DNA from 2 places in the Ferrimonas gelatinilytica genome. Region 2 is predicted to be linked to the other one. Evidence: predicted binding sites of a transcription regulator. Region 2 holds the regulator's gene; the other holds the start of a gene.
What was found. The regulator sigma-54, encoded in region 2, starts transcription at its own class of promoters, with help from an activator protein. The targets are predictions, from matches to a motif close to GTTGGCACGNNNNTNGNNT.
Positions count from the first base shown of each region.

Region 1: the regulator sigma-54 is predicted to act here: its motif matches at 3,616-3,634, upstream of glnA (glutamate--ammonia ligase).

Region 1 is NZ_BAABLF010000014.1:53,542-61,384, reverse strand. It holds gene ABD997_RS11395 (DUF2959 domain-containing protein) at 1-148, shown strand, start outside; gene rluF (23S rRNA pseudouridine(2604) synthase RluF) at 309-1,343, shown strand; gene typA (translational GTPase TypA) at 1,438-3,261, opposite strand; gene glnA (glutamate--ammonia ligase) at 3,689-5,098, shown strand; gene ABD997_RS11375 (DUF4124 domain-containing protein) at 5,265-5,816, shown strand; gene glnL (nitrogen regulation protein NR(II)) at 5,893-6,960, shown strand; gene glnG (nitrogen regulation protein NR(I)) at 6,957-7,843, shown strand, end outside.
Region 2 is NZ_BAABLF010000029.1:54,203-62,045, reverse strand. It holds gene yjgA (ribosome biogenesis factor YjgA) at 1-163, opposite strand, end outside; gene pmbA (metalloprotease PmbA) at 303-1,640, shown strand; gene ABD997_RS14075 (YehS family protein) at 1,787-2,263, shown strand; gene ABD997_RS14070 (DUF2845 domain-containing protein) at 2,330-2,638, opposite strand; gene ABD997_RS14065 (hypothetical protein) at 2,733-3,434, shown strand; gene ABD997_RS14060 (HPr family phosphocarrier protein) at 3,452-3,721, opposite strand; gene rapZ (RNase adapter RapZ) at 3,723-4,574, opposite strand; gene ptsN (PTS IIA-like nitrogen regulatory protein PtsN) at 4,571-5,017, opposite strand; gene hpf (ribosome hibernation promoting factor) at 5,017-5,304, opposite strand; gene ABD997_RS14040 (RNA polymerase factor sigma-54) at 5,328-6,767, opposite strand; gene lptB (LPS export ABC transporter ATP-binding protein) at 6,817-7,548, opposite strand; gene lptA (lipopolysaccharide transport periplasmic protein LptA) at 7,545-7,843, opposite strand, start outside.

The DNA of each region.
Region 1 (7,843 bases), on a different contig from region 2:
CGAGCTCTACCTGAAGCACAACCTCAACGCGGCCGCCGTTGGTGCCATCGGCCAGGAGTTTGACACGCTTGAGCGGGATATCGAACGGGTGATCGCCGAGATGAACCGCGCGATCGCCGAGTCCGACCGCTTCATCGCCTCACTGTAATACCTCGGCACCGCCGCAGCGGGCGACGGTGCCAAGATAAAGATCACCCCCACCTAGATGCTGATGCGCTCACTCCGCTTCGTCATCACACTGCCGATTTCCCATCCCGACCGTTATGCTTTACAGTGCGCCCGCCTTTAGACCAGACGATGGGACCACCATGACTGAAAAACGCCTTAACAAATTCATCAGCGAATCCGGCTTCTGCTCCCGCCGCGAAGCGGACGCCCTGATCGAACAGGGGCGGGTGACCATCAATGGCCGCCGACCGGAACTGGGCACCAAGGTCGGCCCCGGCGACAGCGTCGAGGTGGATGGTCGACCTATACGCGCCAGCGCCGCCGATAAGGGGGATCGCGTTTACATCGCCTACAACAAACCGATCGGCATCACCTGCACCACGGAGCGGGGCGTACAAGGCAACATCATTGATGCCATCGGGCACCGGCAACGGATCTTTCCCATCGGCCGCCTGGACAAGCCCTCCGAGGGGCTGATCTTCCTCACCAGCGACGGCGACATCGTCAATAAGATCCTGCGGGCGGAGAACGCCCACGACAAGGAGTACATCGTCACCGTCGATAAGCCGGTTTCATCCCGATTCGTAGAGCGGATGAGCCGGGGGGTCCCCATCCTGGGTACCGTCACCAAGCCCTGCCAAGTCAGCGTCGTGAGCAAGTTTGTATTCAAGATTATCCTCACCCAGGGGCTGAACCGGCAGATCCGGCGGATGTGCGAATACCTGGGTTACGAGGTCCAGGCGCTCAAACGAACCCGGATCATGAACGTCTCCGTCGAAGGGCTGCGTCCGGGCCAGTGGCGGGATCTCACCGCCACCGAGATGGCCGAGCTTAACGCTGCCGTCGCCCACTCCAGTAAGACGGCTGCGGAGGGCCATGTCCGCCCCGCCAAACGGATCAAGCCCGAAGGTGGCGAGCGCACGGAGAAGCGCCCCAGCGGCCAGCCCCGCCGTCCCGGCGGCATGGGAGAGGGGCGTGGAGTACTGGACGCAGATTCCCGGTCCGAGCAGGGGCGTGCGAGTCGGGGCAACAGCGGTAAAGCCCGACGCGATGACAAGGCCCCGGCCAAGACGCTGTACGTCAACCCCAACCAGGCAAAGACGGACCAGCCAGCCAAAAAGCCGGGCAAGAAAAAGCCCGGCGGCAGCACCCTGACGCTGAAGCGCAAAGGCTAAGTCCGACCAAATCGCTGCTGGGGTCGGGTTATAAATCCCGCACAACAAAAAGGGCACCCCGAAGGGTGCCCTTTTTGCGACTTGCCTAAGCTGGTTAGCCCTTGGCCTGGCGGCTGGCGCGCTTACGGTCGGACTCGGTCAGCAGCTTCTTGCGAATGCGGATGCTTTCCGGGGTGACCTCCACCAGCTCATCGTTGTCGATGAACTCCAGCGCCTGCTCCAGGGTCATCTTGATCGGCGGGGTCAGCACCTGGGCGTCGTCGGTACCGGAGGCTCGGACGTTGGTCAGCTGCTTGCCTTTCAGGGCGTTGACGGTCAGATCGTTGTCACGGCTGTGAATGCCGACGATCATCCCCTCGTACACCTCAGTACCGTGGCCCACCATCAAGCGGCCTCGCTCCTGCAGGTTGAACAGGGCGTTGGTCAGGGCCTTACCGGTGGCGTTGGCGATCAGGACACCGTTAACACGCTGACCGATCTCGCCGCCCTTGTGCGGGCCGTACTCGTAGAAAGTGTGGTAGATCAGACCAGAGCCGGAGGTCAGGGTCATGAACTCGGTCTGGAAGCCGATCAGGCCGCGGGAGGGCATGATGAAATCCATGCGGATCCGGCCTTTGCCGTCCGGCGCCATGTCGGTCAGCTCTGCCTTACGCAGGCCCATCTTCTCCATGATGGAGCCCTGATGCTGCTCCTCCACATCGATGGTGACGGTTTCGTAAGGCTCGTGCAACTCCCCATCAACGGTGCGCATGATCACTTCCGGGCGGGATACCGCCAGCTCGAAGCCTTCACGACGCATGTTTTCGATAAGGATACCCAGGTGCAGTTCACCCCGGCCGGAGACCTTGAACTTGTCCGGGTCGTCGGTCTCTTCCACCCGCAGCGCCACGTTGTGCACCAGCTCTTTCTGCAGACGCTCGAGGATGTTACGGGAGGTAACGTATTTACCTTCCTGACCAGCAAAGGGCGAGGTGTTGACCTGGAAGGTCATGGTCACGGTCGGCTCATCCACGGACAGGGCAGGCAGGGCTTCAACTTCGTGCGGGCAGCACACGGTGTCTGAAATTTTCAGCTCACCCAAGCCGGAGATGGCAATGATGTCACCGGCTTGTGCCTCTTCGACGTCGTGACGCTCCAGGCCCATGTAGCCCATCACTTTACCCACTTTCGCGTTGCGAACATTGCCGTTGGCGCACTCAATGGTCACCTGCTGGTTCACTTTCACTTTACCGCGGGCGATGCGGCCAACGCCGATCACGCCGACATAGCTGTTGTAGTCCAGCTGGGAGATCTGCATCTGGAAGGCGCCTTCCGGATCGGCCGCCGGCGGTGCCACTTCATCGACGATCGTCTGGAACAGATCGGTCATGTCCTCTTTCGTCACGCCTTCCTCGTTGGAGGCCCAGCCGTTCAACGCGGAAGCATACACAACCTTGAAGTCCAGCTGCTCGTCGGTGGCACCCAGGTTGTCGAACAGGTCAAACACCTGATCCATCACCCAGTCAGGACGGGCGCCGGGCTTGTCGATCTTGTTGATCACCACGATCGGCTTAAGGCCCAGGGCAAAGGCTTTCTGGGTCACGAAGCGGGTCTGCGGCATCGGGCCCTCTTGCGCGTCCACCAGCAGCAGAACGGAGTCCACCATGGACATAACGCGCTCTACTTCACCACCGAAGTCGGCGTGCCCAGGAGTGTCCACGATGTTGATGCGGTAATCGTTCCACTTGATGGCGGTGTTCTTCGCCAGGATGGTAATACCACGCTCTTTCTCGATGTCGTTGGAGTCCATGACGCGCTCGTCCAGGGCGACACGATCGTCAAAGGTGCCGGACTGGCCCAACAGTTTATCGACCAGGGTGGTTTTGCCGTGGTCAACGTGGGCGATGATTGCCACGTTACGCAAGTTTTCGATGCTCAAAGTGATCTCTCCAGGCAAAGGGGCATTAGGGAAGGGCCCGACCTGCCGTAGCAGCGGACCAATAGCAACCCCTTCGCGGGGTAAATTTTCGGCGGCGATTGTACTGTAAAGCGCCGCCCACTGCGACAGAAAGGATGGCCCAGCGGCAAGAAATTCTCCATTATGGGCCCTCGGAACGGGCGAGTACGGGAAAAGTACCCGCACCGAAACCGGGATCCGCAACCCGACCCGGGGCGCACACGCACCGCACCACAATGGTGCAAAGCGGTAATTCTGCGCCTCAATGTAGGGCAAGCCCTGCATCACGATGATCAGGGAATGGATAATTTTGTATATTTTTCAAATATATAAAAACTTGGCACAAGGATGGCTTAAGGCTGGCCATCATTCGTTGCCACTCGAATTTATGCCATTGGAGGCTTATAAGATGTCTGTCGAAAATGTATTGAAACTGATTGAAGAACACGACGCTAAGTTCGTTGACCTGCGCTTCACCGACACCAAGGGTAAGGAGCAGCACGTTTCCATCCCGGTAAGCCAGATCGATGCCGACTTCTTTGAAGAGGGCAAAATGTTCGACGGCTCCTCTATCCAGGGCTGGAAAGGGATCAACGAGTCCGACATGATCCTGATGCCGGACCCGTCCACCGCCGTGCTCTGCCCCTTCACTGACGTTGAAACCATCAACGTTCGCTGTGACATCATTGAGCCCGCGACCATGGAAGGCTACGATCGCGACCCGCGCTCCATCGCCAAGCGTGCCAAGTCCTACATGCAGTCCACCGGCATCGCCGATGACGTCTTTTTCGGTCCGGAACCGGAGTTTTTCCTGTTCGATGACGTGAAATACAAGAGCGACATGTCCGGCTCCATGTACTCCATCGATGCAGAAGAAGCGGCGTGGAACTCCGACAAGGAGTACGCGGAAGGCAACAAGGGGCATCGCCCCGGCATCAAGGGCGGTTACTTCCCGGTCTCCCCGGTGGATTCCGCCCAGGATATCCGCTCCGCCATGTGTCTGGTGCTCGAAGAGATGGGTCAGACCGTCGAAGCCCACCACCATGAAGTGGCCACCGCAGGCCAGAACGAGATTGCCACCAAGTTCAACAGCATCGTCGAGAAAGCCGATGAGCTGCAGGTGCTGAAGTACGTGATCCACAACGTAGCGCACGCCTACAATAAGTCTGCCACTTTCATGCCCAAGCCCGTTGTTGGCGACAACGGCTCCGGCATGCACTGCCACCAGTCTCTGAGCAAAGATGGCGTGAACCTCTTTGCCGGCGACAAGTACGGCGGCCTGTCCGAAACCGCGCTGTACTACATCGGCGGTATCATCAAGCACGCCCGTGCCATCAACGCCTTTGCCAACGCCTCGACCAACTCCTACAAGCGTCTGGTACCCGGCTTTGAAGCCCCGGTCATGCTGGCCTACTCCGCCCGTAACCGCTCCGCGTCCATCCGTATCCCCGTGGTACCAAGCCCGAAAGGCCGCCGCATCGAGGTGCGCTTCCCGGATCCGACTGCCAACCCCTACCTGGCCTTCTCAGCCATGCTGATGGCGGGTCTGGACGGCATCATCAACAAGATCCATCCCGGCGAAGCGATGGACAAAGATCTCTACGACCTGCCGGCAGAAGAGGCGGCTGAGATCCCGACCGTGGCCTCTAGCCTCTCTCAGGCGCTGGACTGCCTGGATGCGGACCGTGAGTTCCTCACCGCCGGTGGCGTATTCTCCGATGACTTCATCAACTCCTACATCAAGTTGAAGCGGGCCGAAGTTGAGCGTCTGGATATGACCACTCACCCGGTTGAGTTCGAGATGTACTACAGCGTGTAAGGCCCTTCGACGCCTTACTGCGGTGATCAAACCTGTGTACCCTCAATAAAAACAAAGTCGTTCACAGGCACTCTCAAAACCCACCCGGTGCCCGGGTGGGTTTTTTTCTTTGCAGGCAGACACTACACTCAGAGAAGCATCCGATGGCAAACTCTGGAGCTAAACCATGCGCCGTTTGTTTTTGATCTCCCTACTTTTTATTCCTTTATGTGGCACCGCCCAGATCTACAAGTGGGTGGATGAGAACGGCCAGGTTCACTACTCCGATAAGCCCCAGCCAGGGGCCGAGTCTGTTGCACTCAGCGAGGGCAGCACCATCTCCCTGCCCTCCCCGCCCCCGGTGACCCCCAAACCGGTGGAGGAGAGCGGCCCTGAGTATAAGATCGGGATCCGAAGCCCCTCGGAGGAAGCCACCGTCCGAGACAATAACGGTCAGCTTGGATTGGACATCAGCCTCGAGCCGGAACTGGCCGACGGCCACCGGGTGCAGCTGTTTCTCGACGGCGTTCAGGTCCGCACCCTCGGCGGAGGTGGCTCCTTCGCCCTGGACAACCTGGATCGGGGCGAACATCAACTTCAAGCCAAGGTGGTCGACAAAAACGGCAAAGTCCTTGCATCAAGCCCATTAAGAACCGTTTATCTGCATCGCCATTCGATTCTTATCCCGGCAAAACGCCCGCAGCCCAAGCCAACGCCCCGGGGGGCCATGCCGAAGTAAGCTGAGACTATGCACCCTTTTGGTGCAGTGCTATGGTGGTGCCAGATCGCACAAGCTAGCGAGAAGGATGCACCCCATGGGCTCAGCCCCTGACCCACAACTGTTAGATCACCTCTCCACCGCTGTGCTGCGGCTGGACCCGAATCGCCAGGTTCAGTACGCCAACATGGCGGCAGAGCAACTGCTCGGGATGGGCAGTCGCCGTATGCTGGGCTGCCCGCTGGAGACCCTCTACAGCCAGATCTCCGCCGATAACACGACACTGACACAGGCCCTGACCGGTGACCAGGGTCGCTCCCTGTATGCCCTGTCACTGCTGACCCTGGATAACCAGCATCACACCGTCGACCTGGCGTTCAGCCCCCTGGGGGAGGGCCATACCCTGATCGAGGCACGGGTTGTGGATCAACAGCACCGTATCAGTCAGGAGATACAGCAGTATGCCCAGCACCACGCTGCGCAACTTCTGGTGCGTGGCCTTGCCCATGAGATCAAGAACCCCCTGGGGGGACTGCGCGGGGCAGCCCAGCTGCTGGAGATGGAGCTGGCAACCGACGAACTCAAAGAGTTTACCGCCATCATTATCGAGCAGGCAGACCGACTGCGTAACCTGGTCGACCGGCTACTGGGCCCCCAGCATCCGGGCCAATGGCAGTTAGCCAACATCCATAAACTGCTGGAGCAGACCAGCCGACTCTGCCAACTCGAGAGCGAGCGGCCGCTGCAGATCGAGCGCGATTATGACCCCTCCATTCCCGATTTTTTGATGGACAACGAACAGCTGCAGCAGGCCCTGCTCAACATCCTGCGCAACGCGCTCCAGGCGATGTCTTCGCTGCCGGAAGGGCAACCCAGGTTGATGCTGCGGACCCGCAGCCAAGGAGCCGCCACCATTGCCGGCAAGCGCCATCGTCAGGTGGTGTCCGTCAGCATCATCGACAACGGCCCCGGGATCCCCAGTGCGCTGCGAGACACTTTGTTCTACCCCATGGTCACCGATAAAGCCGATGGCAGTGGCCTGGGCCTCTCCATCGCCCAGAACATCGTCAGCCAACACCAGGGACGGATCGAGCTGGAAAGCTGGCCAGGCCACACCGAATTCACCCTGCTGCTGCCACTCATCTTTGAAAAGGAGGCACCGTGAGCGAACAAGTCTGGATATTGGATGATGACAGCTCCATCCGCTGGGTACTGGAGCGCGCACTAAAACGGGCAGAGATAAGCTGCACCAGCTTCTCCCACCCTGAGTCCCTGTGGCAGGCGCTGGAACACAGCCAGCCCGAGGTTATCCTGTCGGATATCCGCATGCCCGGTACCGACGGACTCACGCTGCTGCAAAGGATCAAGAGCCAGCACCCTGAGCTGCCGGTACTGATCATGACCGCCCACTCGGACCTCGACAGCGCGGTCGGGGCCTACCAGGCCGGTGCGTTCGAGTACCTGCCCAAGCCCTTCGACATCGATGAAGCCCTGGCTCTGGTACGCCGGGCCCTGGAGCACAGCGCCAGCCGTACCCGTCGCACCCGACCTCAGCGCCAGGCGGTTCCGGAGATCCTCGGCGAGGCACCTGCAATGCAGGAGGTGTTCCGCGCCATCGGCCGACTGGCCCGCTCCTCCATCAGCGTGCTGATCAATGGCCAATCCGGCACCGGTAAGGAGCTGGTCGCCAGCGCCCTGCACAAGCACAGCCCCCGCGCCGACCACCCCTTTGTCGCCCTCAACATGGCGGCCATCCCCAAGGACCTGATCGAATCCGAGCTCTTTGGTCATGAAAAAGGGGCCTTTACCGGTGCCGGTGGGTTACGCCAGGGCCGTTTCGAGCAGGCCAACGGGGGCACCCTGTTCCTGGACGAGATCGGGGACATGCCCCTGGATGTGCAGACCCGCCTGCTCCGCGTGCTGGCAGACGGTCAGTTTTACCGGGTTGGCGGCCATCAGCCGATAAAGGTGGATGTGCGCATCGTCGCCGCTACCCACCAGAACCTGGAGTCCCGGGTTCGCGACGGGCTATTTCGGGAGGATCTCTT
Region 2 (7,843 bases):
CCAGCTCGATGGCATCCGCGAGATCCTCATCCAGTGGGATCTTGGTCAGCTCCGCTTTGTTGAGGTTGATCAGCGCCAGCCCCAGTGCCTGTTGCTGCTCCGCTTCGCGCTTGAGCTGGGTTTTGCTGATGAAATCGTCATCAAAGTCGTCGTACTGGGCCATGAGGCGCTCCGCAGGGTAAAAACCCTATTTTACCCTCAACCGCCGGTGCTGTCAGTGATGGGACAAATAAGGGGTCCGTTTGCCCGAGGGACTTTGTTATCCTGTCGTTTGTAACCTTGTTAACCGAGCTAGTGCAGCAATGAGTGAGCAGTTGGCGCAGCAGCGCGATGAGTTGGAAGGGGCGGTGGCCCAAGCCCTGGAATCGGCCCGTAAGTTAGGGGTCGACAGTGCCGAAGTGGCGATCCAGAAGCAGCAGGGCCTCTCCGTATCGACCCGGATGGGCGAAGTGGAAACCGTCGAATTCAACAAGGATGGCGCGCTGGGGATCTCGGTCTACCTGGATGGGCGCAAGGGCAATGCATCCACCTCGGATCTGTCCGCCCCGGCGATCCAGGCTGCGGTTCAGGCGGCGGCCACCATTGCCCACCAGACCACGGCGGACAGCCATAACGGCCTGGCGGACGCGGGCCTGATGCCAACCCAGTTGCCGGATCTGGACCTGTATCACCCGGAGGCGTTCGACCCCCATCAGGCGGTTGAGCTGGCGGCACGTGCTGAGCGCGCGGCGCTGGCGTCGGATCCCCGCATCGTCAACTCCGATGGCGCCAGCTTCAACAGCCATGAAGGGCTGAAGGTGTATGGCAATAGCCACGGTTTTATCGCCAGTTACCCCTCTTCCCGACATAGCCTGTCGGCAGTGGTGATCGGCCAGGACCAGCACGGCATGGAGCGGGACTACGATTATGGTGTCGCCCGACGCTTTGCCGATCTGCCTGAGCCGGAAGCGATTGGCCACCAGGCCGGAGTGGATACGGCAGCACGTCTCGGCGCCCGAAAAATTGATACCTGCACGGTGCCGGTGCTGTTCAATGCGGCGCAGTCGGTGGGGCTGATCGGACACCTGATTGGCGCCATCAGCGGCGCCAGCCTCTACCGCAATGCCAGCTTCCTAAAGGACAGTCTGGACAGCGAGATCTTCCCGCGCTGGTTCCAGATCTCGGAGCGGCCTCACCTTCCCGGTGCCCTGGCGTCGTCCCCCTTTGATGGTGAGGGGGTCGCCACCCGCGACCGGGAGATTGTTCAGGATGGGGTCCTGAAGAGCTACCTGCTCACGGCCTACTCCGCCCGACGACTCGGACTGGCCAATACCGGCCATGCCGGTGGGATCTACAACTGGCAGTTGTCCCGCAACGGAGGCGACCTGGCGGCCATGCTCAGACAGCTGGGCACTGGTCTCTATGTGACCGAACTGATGGGGCAGGGGGTCAATGGGGTGACCGGCGACTACTCCCGCGGTGCCGCAGGCTTCTGGGTTGAAAACGGGGAGATCCAATATCCGGTGCATGAGATCACCATCGCCGGAAACCTAAAGACCATGTACCGCGACATGGTGGCCATGGGCTCAGATATCGATCCTCGCCACTCCATCGCCGCCGGCCCGATCCTGCTGGAGTCGATGAAGATCGCCGGCAACTGAAGCCGCAATGTTTGCCCAAACGAGCCCCGGTGGTGAGGGCTCGTAACGTTTTCGATGACAAGGCACGTTGCTCTTGTCTCGGAGGAGTGGCACCGAGGCGCCTGGCTGCGTAAACTTGCCGCCCTCTCTTTGCTAAAGGTCATCCCATGCTCAATAACGATCTGCTGCGTCAACTGCGCTACGCCCTTAAGTTCAATAATCCGGATGTGATCGCGGTGTTTGCCCTGATGCAATACCCCATCACCAAGGAGGAGCTGGACGCCATGCTTAAGCGCGAGGAGGAGGCGGGGTTCGTACTCTGCCGGGATCGTACCCTGGCCGCCTTCCTCGACGGGCTGATCATCCGCAACCGTGGGGTGCAGCCGGGGCGGGAGCCACAGTTGTTGGGGCCCAAGGCGCGGTTGAGTAACAATGAGATCCTTCGTAAGCTGCGTATCGCGCTGACGCTCAAGGATGACGATATCATCGCCATCCTCAAGCTGGCGGGCTTCCGCATCTCCAAGTCTGAGCTTTCGGCCCTGTTCCGCAGTCCGGACCACCGTAACTATCAGGCCTGTGGTGATCAGTTGCTGCGCAACTTTGTGCGTGGACTTGGCAAGCAGCGCCGAACTGAGGAATCCTGAGGCGCCCACCGGGATTGAGGCCCCGCCTATGGCTGGGGCGGGCTCAGAACGGTTCGAAGGGGCGTCCTAGAGCCGGCGAATTTGGCGGATCTCAATGACCCGCCCGTCGCGAATGCGAAAAATGGTGGTGGGGCCTGAGCGCTCCTGCCTGAAGTGATACTCCCGGGCACCACGGCCGACGCTGAGGGATTCCAGTGGTCGTCCGCAGTGGGCCAGCAGGGTGGCCCGACTGTCGCCCAGCTTCACCAGGTCCGTGCCACAACGAGCACTGTGTAACCGGTTTTCGACCGCCTGGAGCGAGTTCGGTAACACGCCCAGTGCCAGCCAAAGTATGGCTAACCCCTTTCCAAGCCGAGCTATCCTCTTTTTACTCATCCTGCACCTCTCCCTGTGTCCTCTGCCGTTACCGGATCGTGGTGACGGCAGTGCATTAAACTATGGTGACTGAACTTATCGCTGGCCCGCGGGTTTGAGTGAAGTTGGGCCGCGCAACGAAGAGGGGATGATGCCCGCGCTCTCTATACACACCCTGGGGTATGTGACGGCGCTGCTGCCGCTGCTGACAACCCACCTTTGTTGGGGCCTGAGTATCCTCCTTGGCTACATCGAACCCTGCAATCCCTATGGTGTGGATTGCGTGAGCATCAGCAATACGGGGCGCCACGGGGTTGCCTATTTCCTTTTCAAGGCTGGTATGTTGCCGACCACCCTGCTGCTGTTTCTCTTCTGGGGGCTCTGCTGGCAATGGCTGGCGCTGTTGGGCCAGGGCCGTCACCGTGCCTGGTTACTGGTGGCCCTGCTTGGCTCCGCTGCCTTGATGCTCTATGCCCTGACACTGGGCCACAGCACCGGCTACTACCCGGTGCTGCGTCGCAATGGCATCGCCCTGTTCCTGTTTATGACCTTTACCCTGCAGGTGGTGGTGGCCGATGGGCTCTATCGGACCGAACGCTGGCATGGTGCTGGGCTTGGGCTGCTGTGGTTAAGCACCCTGACCCTGGTGGTGGCCCTGTTGTCGGTAGCGCTGGCGGCTTGGCTTGGTGAGGGGTATGAGCGGTTGGAGAACGGGTTTGAGTGGTGGTTACTCTTGCTGTTGAACCTGCCGATGCTGGTGCTGGCAAGGTTGTGGCAGCTCAGTGGCCTGAAAATGGGGTTACGACTGCAGGAGTAAGCCTGGGCTACGGTTTTTTACTCCTGTTCATCGAAGCGGGCGGCGAACAGTTCACATACCGCTTCCAGGGCCTCGGCTGCCTGGGGGCCCTCGCAGCGGACCTTGACCCGTTTGCCCTGGTTACCCTGCAACAGCAGGATCCCCAAGACACTATCCGCCTCGGCGACCTCCTTCCCCTGCTGAAGCGTGATCCGGGCGTCGAACTGGGCAGCCAGTTGTACCAGCCGGGTGGCGGCTCGGGCATGCAGGCCCAGACGGTTGACCACCTCAACGTCCCGTTCCAGCATCTCAGGACCCGGGCAGTTCGCGGTGACGCAGTTGCACATCTTTGCGATGGCGTCGGAAGCGCCGTGCCAGCTCTTTGGCGACGTAGACGCTGCGATGCTGGCCCCCGGTACACCCGATGGCGACGGTCAGGTAGGCGCGGTTGTTGCGCTCCAGCATCGGTAGCCAGTTGAGCAGAAAGCGCTCTGTGTGATCGATAAAGCGCGCCACGCTGTTGTGCCGTTGGAAGAAGTCCGCGACCGGCTGATCCAATCCGGTCAATGGGCGCAGGCTCGCTTCCCAGTGGGGGTTGGGCAGGAAGCGAACATCGAACAGGTAGTCGGCCTGCTTGGGCATGCCGTGCTTGAAGCCGAATGACTCAAACACCAGCATCATCGGCATGGTGTCCTGCTCGTCGTTGAGACGTTTACGCAGCTCGTCCGCCAGCTGGTAGACGGAGAGGTTGTCGGTAATGATGTGGTGATCGCAGTTCTGTGCCAAGGGCGCCAACAACCGCCGTTCCTCGGCGATCGCCTCGGCCAGGGGGCGACCATCCCGCGACAGGGGGTGCATTCGCCGGGTTTCGCTGTAGCGCTTCAGCAGGTGATCATCGCCGGCATCGAGATAGAACAGCTGCAGATCGATGTTGCTGTCGAGCTGGCCTCGAAGATGGGGGATGTCGATCTTCTCCAGCGGCAGATTGCGAATGTCGAGGCTGACCGCGACCTCCTTGCTGCGCCCCTGTTGCGTTCGCAGCAGCTGTGGGAGCAACTCCAGTGGCAGGTTGTCGACGCAGTAAAAGCCGAGATCTTCGAGTATGTGTAGGGCGACGGTTTTACCGGCGCCGGAGCGGCCGGAGAGGATGATTAACTTCACTGGGTTAGCAGCTCATAGAGTTCTCGATCATTACAGGTTTTGCGCATCGCCCGACAAAGCTCCTTCTGGCTGAGCAGGGCCGCCACAGTGCGCAACGTTGACAAGTGGGCCTGATGATCCTGCTCCGGAACAAAGAGGGCAAACAGCAGGTCGACCGGCTTGCCATCGATGGCATCGAAGGGGATCGGCTCCTCGGTTTTGAGCAGCACGGCGATGGGAGTGGTGATCCGTTCGAGGCGACCGTGGGGCAGGGCGATGCCGTTGCCGATTCCGGTGCTGCCCACTTTTTCCCGGGCTAACAGGCTCTCAAACAGTTCATGTTGGGGGAGATCCGGGCACTGGCGAGCAGCCAAATCACTGATCATCTCCAGTGCCCGTTTCTTGCTAAGGCCGGGCGCAGCACAGTGGGTGCGCTCCGGCGTCAGGAGTTGCGTGATTTCCATTAGTGTCTGGAAATTTTCTCTTTGTGCTTAATCACTTGGCGGTCAAGCTTATCCACCAGACCATCGATGGCCGCGTACATGTTTTCGTGCTCATGGGTGGCAAACACCTCCCCACCGTTGACATGGAGCTTGGCTTCGGCGATCTGCTGCAGCTTCTGTACATTCAGGATCACGTGGACATTGTTGATGTGATCAAAATGCCGTTCTAGTCGCTCAAACTTTTCATGCACATAGTTTCTCAAGGCGTCGGTCAGTTCGATGTGGTGCCCGGTAAGATTGATCTGCATAAGTAAGCCTCCATTGCGCTCTGTTACAGTACTTTGCGCTGGTTTGACGGGGGGATGGAGAGGGCTTCCCGGTATTTGGCGATGGTTCGCCGTGCTACCTGGATCCCCTGCTCCGCGAGAAGCTGAGCCATCTTGCTGTCGCTGAGGGGCTTTTTGGGACTCTCGGCGGCCACCAGTTTTTTGATCAGTGCGCGGATGGCGGTGGAGGAACACTCACCGCCACTGTCCGTACTGACGTGACTGGAGAAAAAGTATTTCAGTTCGTACACCCCTCGAGGGGTATGCATGAATTTCTGTGTAGTGACCCGGGAGATGGTGGACTCGTGCATCTCCACCGCTTCGGCGACGTCATTGAGGACCATGGGCTTCATCGCTTCGTCACCATACTCAAGAAATCCTTGCTGAAACTGGACGATGCAGTTCGCCACCTTCATTAATGTCTCATTGCGGCTCTCCAGGCTCTTGATGAACCACTTGGCATCCTGCAAGTGACCGCGAACAAACTGACTGTCGCCATTGTTTCTGGCCCCTTTTGAGAGGGCGGCGTACTGTTCGTTGATACGGATCTTTGGGACCGAATCCGGGTTGAGTTCCACCACCCAGCGTCCCTGTTTCTTGCTAACGGAAACGTCCGGTATCACATACTCGCTCGCGCTGGCGGAGATCGCGCTGCCTGGACGGGGGTTGAGAGATTGGATCAGTTCCATGGCGGCCCTTAACTCATCTTCTTTGAGTTTAGTGCGCCGCAGGAGGGTTCGAAAGTCGCGGTTGCCCAGCAGGTCCATATGGTCGTTGAGCAGGCTGATCGCTTCGCTGCGCCAGGGGGTTTTGGGATCGAACTGGGCCAACTGGACCAGCAGGCACTCTGCCGGATCCCGCGCGCCACAGCCGATAGGATCGAACTGCTGGACACGCTTGAGTACCGCCACGACCTCGTCCAGGTCGATATCATCCAGGCCCTGCGCTTCTTGCACCTCTTCGATATCAACAGTGAGATAGCCATGCTCGTCAATGGCGTCGATGATGGTGGTGGCGATGGCACGATCCCGATCAGTCATCGGGGTGAGCTCCATCTGCCAGAGCAGATGGCTGTGCAGGTCTTCGTGGGTTTCCCCCTGGTAGAGATTCTCATCGTCGTCGCGCACCGGCCCGGCGGGGGCGGCAGGCGCGGCACTGTAGACATCGTCCCAGGTGCTGTCCAGCGGCAGGTCATCGGTCATCTCGGTTTGGCTCATCGCCTCGCCGGTTTCCATTTCCGAGCGCTCCTTCGGGGCAGCTTCCGGCACCTCCGCATCCTGACCTTCAAACTCATCAACCTGCTCCAGCAGGGGATTGGCCTCAAGTGCTTCCTGGATCTCCTGTTGCAGATCCAGCGTCGACAGCTGCAGCAGGCGTATCGCCTGCTGCAATTGGGGCGTCATGGTCAGGTGTTGCCCCAGCTTCAGCTGCAGTGACGTCTTCATCGAGGTAATGCCCAATCCTTGTGTCGTAAGTCCCGCTTTAGCCGGACGGTCAGAGCTTGAACTGGTCGCCGAGGTACACCGAGCGAACCAGTTTGTTGTTGAGCACCGCTTCCGGTGCGCCCTGTGCGATCATCTCCCCGTGGCTGACGATGTAAGCGTATTCGCACACATCCAGAGTTTCGCGCACATTGTGGTCGGTGATCAAGACACCTAGGCCCCGCTCCTTGAGGTGTTCGATGATCTTCTTGATATCGATAACCGAGATAGGGTCTACCCCGGCAAAGGGCTCATCGAGAAGGATAAACTTGGGGTCCGCTGCTAGGGCTCGGGCGATCTCCACCCGACGACGCTCACCACCGGACAGGCTCATGCCGAGGCTGTCACGAATATGGGTGATGTTGAACTCCTCCAACAGCTGCTCCAGCTTGTGTTCCCGCTCCTGTTTCGACAGCTCCTTGCGGGTTTGCAGGACCGCCATCAGGTTGTCGTAGACACTCAGCTTGCGGAAAATGGAGGCCTCCTGTGGGAGGTAACCGATCCCCTGGCGGGCCCGGGAGTGCATGGGCAGCAGGGTGATGTCACGATCATCGATCTGAATACGTCCCTTGTCGTTCTGCACCAGCCCCACCACCATGTAGAAGGTCGTCGTTTTCCCCGCCCCGTTGGGGCCGAGGAGGCCGACGATCTGCCCGGTTTTCACCTCCAGACCGACGCTCTTGACGACCTGACGACCGTTGTAACTTTTGGCCAGTTGTTCAGCCTTGAGCACGCTCTCGGTCATGGTTGAGGCTCCTGCGCTGGCGCTGGCGCTGGAGCTTCCGGCTCCGGCTCTACCTTTTTTTCCTCTTTGGGCATGAAGATGGTGGTGATCTGTTCATCTTTGCTGCCCTCGGCGGTCAGGCGCTGTAGCCGGGCGTTGTAACTGATGGTTTCGCCCCGCACCAGGCTATCTGCCTGGCTCAGTTGCGCGTTGCCGCTCATGGTCAACAGCTGGGTATTGACGTCGTAGCGGATCTCTCGGGCCTCGGCCCGGGCCATCAGGCCGTTCTCCATCACTTGCTCGTAGGTGGCCGGGT